2 regions of the Rhizobium acidisoli genome follow, and region 2 is predicted to be linked to the other one. Evidence: riboswitches for the same ligand, from Rfam matches in the RefSeq annotation. Region 2 holds a riboswitch; the other holds the start of a gene.
What was found. A riboswitch is a leader RNA that binds a small molecule or an ion and turns the genes downstream of it on or off. The one in region 2 is predicted to bind FMN.
Positions count from the first base shown of each region.

Region 1: linked by a shared signal. The riboswitch ahead of ribN (riboflavin transporter RibN) and the one ahead of CO657_RS12355 (6,7-dimethyl-8-ribityllumazine synthase) in region 2 are both predicted to bind FMN.

Region 1 covers NZ_CP034998.1:1,251,609-1,253,802, reverse strand. The annotation lists gene ribN (riboflavin transporter RibN) at 1-820, opposite strand, end outside; FMN riboswitch at 1,007-1,159, opposite strand; gene hupB (DNA-binding protein HupB) at 1,300-1,575, opposite strand; gene lon (endopeptidase La) at 1,782-2,194, opposite strand, start outside.
Region 2 covers NZ_CP034998.1:2,495,386-2,497,579, reverse strand. The annotation lists gene CO657_RS12360 (VOC family protein) at 1-385, opposite strand, end outside; gene CO657_RS12355 (6,7-dimethyl-8-ribityllumazine synthase) at 548-982, opposite strand; FMN riboswitch at 1,061-1,204, opposite strand; gene CO657_RS12350 (SRPBCC family protein) at 1,434-1,880, shown strand; gene CO657_RS12345 (GCG_CRPN prefix-to-repeats domain-containing protein) at 2,064-2,194, shown strand, end outside.

The DNA.
Region 1 (2,194 bases), 1.2 Mb from region 2:
CCGCCGGCGCATAACCGAAGAACAGCCAGCCGGCCAGCACATTCAGCGGCAGCTTCAGATCGTCGAAGGGCTGGACGTAGGCGGCATCGGCTGCGGCATAGGCAAGCGTCAGGAAATACTGCGCTGCTGCGGTCAGCAGCCCCGCCAGCAGGAACAAGGCAAGTGTTGCACCCGTCGGCACCGCAAAGCCTGCCGCAAGCGCCAGCCCGCCGTTTATCGGCGTCAGCAACACGAGCAGCCAGACGGTGATCGTTTCCGGGCGCTCGATGCCCGTCAGGCTCTTGGTGATCAGCGACGAGGCGCCCCACAGCAGGGCCGAGAGCACCGGCAACAGAGCCGCCCAGCCAAAGCCGTCCGACCATGGCTGCAGGATGATCATCGCGCCGGTGAAACCCGCAGCGGTCGCCGCCCAGCGGGCCGGGCCGACGCGCTCGCCGAGGAAAAGCCGGGCGCCGAGAATGATGAAGAAGGGCGAGGTCATCACCAGTGCGATCGCCTGCCAGATCGGCACCGCGGCAAGACCGGCCACCCAGGCCTCGACGCCGAGCGCGGCAAGCACGACACGCGCGAGGTGGCGCCAGGGATAGTGCGTGCGCATCGCCGACAGGCCGAGCCTGCGAAGGAACGGCAGCGAAAAGGCGAAGGCGAAGCCATATTGCCAGAAGGCTGCCGAGGCCGAGGGAAAGGCAAGCTTCATCGTCAGCCATTGGGTGACGACGTTGAGCAGCGAAAAGGCGATGCCGGCAAGGACCATCCAGAGTGCACCGACAAGGGCGCGGGACGGCTCGACCGCAAGGGAATTCTGATTCATGTCTTTCATCCAAAACCTACAGCGCCGCGCGTCCTTTCAGACGCGCAAAGGACGCTGTAGCACTTTAAATTGCTGCATAATTTCCTCCCTAAATCGATTCCGATTTAGGAATTATGCAGAGACCAACATAAATCAGGACGCATGAGGCCGGGCGACGAACGACAGGGCAGATCCCCCGCCCCTCGCACGGCCGACACTCATTCTCTTCCATCCGGACTTTAACCGTCGGCTCCGGAATCGCACCGGATCTGCTGACCCCTCTCAAGCCACAGCTTGAGAAGGCGCTCGCGGGCTTGGGCCGAGACCCTTACCGCCGGTGGGGAGTTTCACCCCGCCCTGAGAACAGAAATGTCGTAGATCAAAGGCCGCATGGCGGCAAGGGCCGCTCAAGCAAAAGGCCCGGCAAAGCAAAAAGGGGTCCGGCAAAACCGAACCCCTCCCAAATCCTGCACAGCCGGTCTCGTTTACGGCTGGCGGATAATCTCAGATCAGCCGTTGACGGCGTCCTTCAGGCCCTTGCCGGGCGTGAACTTCGGCACGTTGCGAGCCGGAATGTCGACTTCAGCGCCCGTCGACGGGTTGCGGCCCTTCGATGCGGCACGATGAGAAACGGTGAAGCTGCCGAACCCTGCGAGGCGGATGTCGCCCTTGTTCTTGAGTTCACCCTGGACAACGTCAAAAACCGCGTCAACAGCGGAAGCCGCGTCAGACTTCGTCAGTCCTGCCTTTTCGGCGACTGCGGACACGAGTTCATTCTTGTTCATGTTTCCACCCCTTTCTAAATGGTACGAAACGACTCAAAAGTAAGCTAGGCGCAGAATAGGTTTCATCAGGCCCGCCGGGAACCCAAAAGCCCTGCAAATCAAGGAAAAGCAAGCGTCTACATGACGTTTTCACAAAAAAGGCTGGCGTTTTCGCCAGCCTTTTTCCGTCTTTTCAGCCAATGGGGCATAAATGTGGCCTAGGCCACTCAATGCGCTATGGTCGCGCCCGTCTCGTCCAGGCCTTCGACCGAGGTGATGACAGGCGTTTCCACCGTGCCGTCCCATTCGATCGGCTCCGGCCGCCGGATCAGCGCATGCTTGATCACCTCGCCCATGCGGGACACCGGGATGATCTCCATGCTGTTCTTCACGTTGTCCGGAATCTCCGCCAGGTCCTTGGCGTTTTCCTCCGGAATCAGCACCTTCTTGATGCCGCCGCGAAGCGCTGCGAGCAGCTTTTCCTTCAGACCGCCGATAGGCAGCACACGGCCGCGAAGGGTGATTTCACCGGTCATGGCCACGTGCCTGTTGACCGGGATACCGGTCATGATCGAGACGATGGCGGTCGCCATGGCGACGCCGGCCGAGGGGCCATCCTTGGGCGTCGCGCCTTCCGGCA
Region 2 (2,194 bases):
AGAGATAGGGTTCGTCCTTGCCGGCATAGACGCCGGCAGCGTCATGGAACACGTCGCTGACTTCGACGCCGCGGGCGATGAGATCGCGGCGGGCGGCCTCGATGTCGGAGACGATGAGGTAGAGACCCTGGGCGGAGCCGGGTGCGGCTGCGGTTATGTTCTTGCCGAAAATGATCGCGCAGCCGGAGCTGGGCGGGGTAAACTGGATTACCCGGAAATCGGCATCATTGGCGAAGTCGGCGTCGAGCCGCCAGCCGAGGCCGTCGTAAAAACGTTTGGCGCGGTCGACGTCGGAAACGGGGATGACGACCACTTCGAGCTTGGTGTCGACCGGCCGTGTTTTCGGATCTTCGATAGGGGGTTCACTGCGCATTGCATTGCTCATCTTCAGCTCCTTGGGGTTCTGGATGCGTTAAGAATGGCGATACATGTCGGGGTCGAGTGGACCACAGCGCGGCGAGGGCGTCGAATCAATTATTCTGTCGGAATTGACCGGATGAAGACGGCGGGATCGATCCCGCCGCCTCGGTTCGAAGGATCAGCCTTGCTACGCGGCAAGTGCGGCGCGTGTCTTGCCGATCGTCAGCGCGGCCTTTGCGGCCTCCCGCCCTTTCTCGACGAAGTGTGCCCGGTAGATCTGCTTGTGGTGCTCGGTTTCCTGATATTGATGCGGCGTCAGCGAAACCGACAGGACCGGCACGCCGGTATCCATGCCGGCGCGCATCAGCCCGTCGACCACGGCCTGGGCGACGAATTCATGGCGGTAAATTCCGCCGTCGACGACGAAAGCGGCGGCAACGACGGCGGCATAGCGCCCGGTTGCGGCAAGGTCGCGCGAAAGGAGCGGCATTTCGAAGGCGCCGGGAACATCGAACACGTCGACCTGCTCGGGCGGCACGAGCTGGTAGAAGCCGTCAAGGGCGCGGTCGACGATGTCGGCGTGCCAGCTGGCTTTGATAAAGGCGTAGCGGGTGGGTGTCATGGTAATCTCCTTTGGCGAACAGACACATCACCCAAGGCGATCACGAACGTCCCCGACAGCCGCAAGGGCGGCAGGAACGCACGTTCTCTTTCATCCGGACTATGACCGTCGGCTCAGGCATCTCACCTGATCTGCTGACCCTTCCTTAAGAAGGCGCTCGCGGGCTCGCAATCGAAACTGCATACCGCCGGTAGGGACTTTCACCCCGCCCTGAGAACGGCGGGGACAATAGGGGCAAGGCGGCAAGCTGGCAATAGGGCGAAATGCTTTCTGCAATGCGCAAGGAGCGGCGCCGCCGGTGTCCGGCAATGTCGAGAACGGCGCCCCGACTGCCCTTGCTGAACGCACACGTTTGCCTACATGTTTCCGATGAGGACACCCAATCTACACCGCATGACCCGCCGATCCCGCCTGAGGCGAGGGCAGGCCATGACAACCATGGGAGAGAGACATGCAAGATCCCCTCGTCGTTCACCGCGAGGCGCATATCGCGGCGCCGCCGGCGGCGGTGTTTGCGCTGATGACCGACCCGGAAAAGATTCTGCGCTGGATGGGAACGGAGGCTCAGGTCGAGCCGCAGCCGGGCGGGCTCTACCTCGTCAACGTCACCGGCGCTCGCTTTGCGCGCGGCTCGTTTCGCGAGGTGGTGCCGGTTCATCGCCTTGCCTATAGCTTCGGCTGGGACGGCAGCGAGGTGGTGCCGCCCGGGTCCAGTCTGGTCGAGATCGACCTGATCGAGCAAGGAGACGGAACGCTGCTGCGGCTGACCCATAGCGGCCTGCCGAGCGCCGATCAATGCGCCGGCCATGCGGAAGGCTGGGCGCACTACCTTGGACGGCTGATCGAAGTCGCCGCCGGGCGCGATCCCGGTCCTGACAGTTTTCACGGCAGAACATGAACGATTTTTTACGGGCAGCGGGCGCCCGCAAGCGCTTGGCGCCGCGGGAAAAGCGGCCTGTCAACACCCCGATCGGGCGTCCGAAAACGCCCGTTTTTCTCGTCTAAACATGAACGTGCAGTTCATCTCCAGTTCAATTTGGCGGCCATAAGGTCAGGGCGGCTGGATGAAATGGAGTTTTCGATGAAGGCACTTTCTATCGCGGCTGCCTTGCTCGCTGGCAGCCTCTCGATCGGTACGGCTGAGGCGATGCCGATGGGGACAATCAATGTCCAGAGCAAAGTCACAAGCGATGTCACGAAGGTCGACTATGC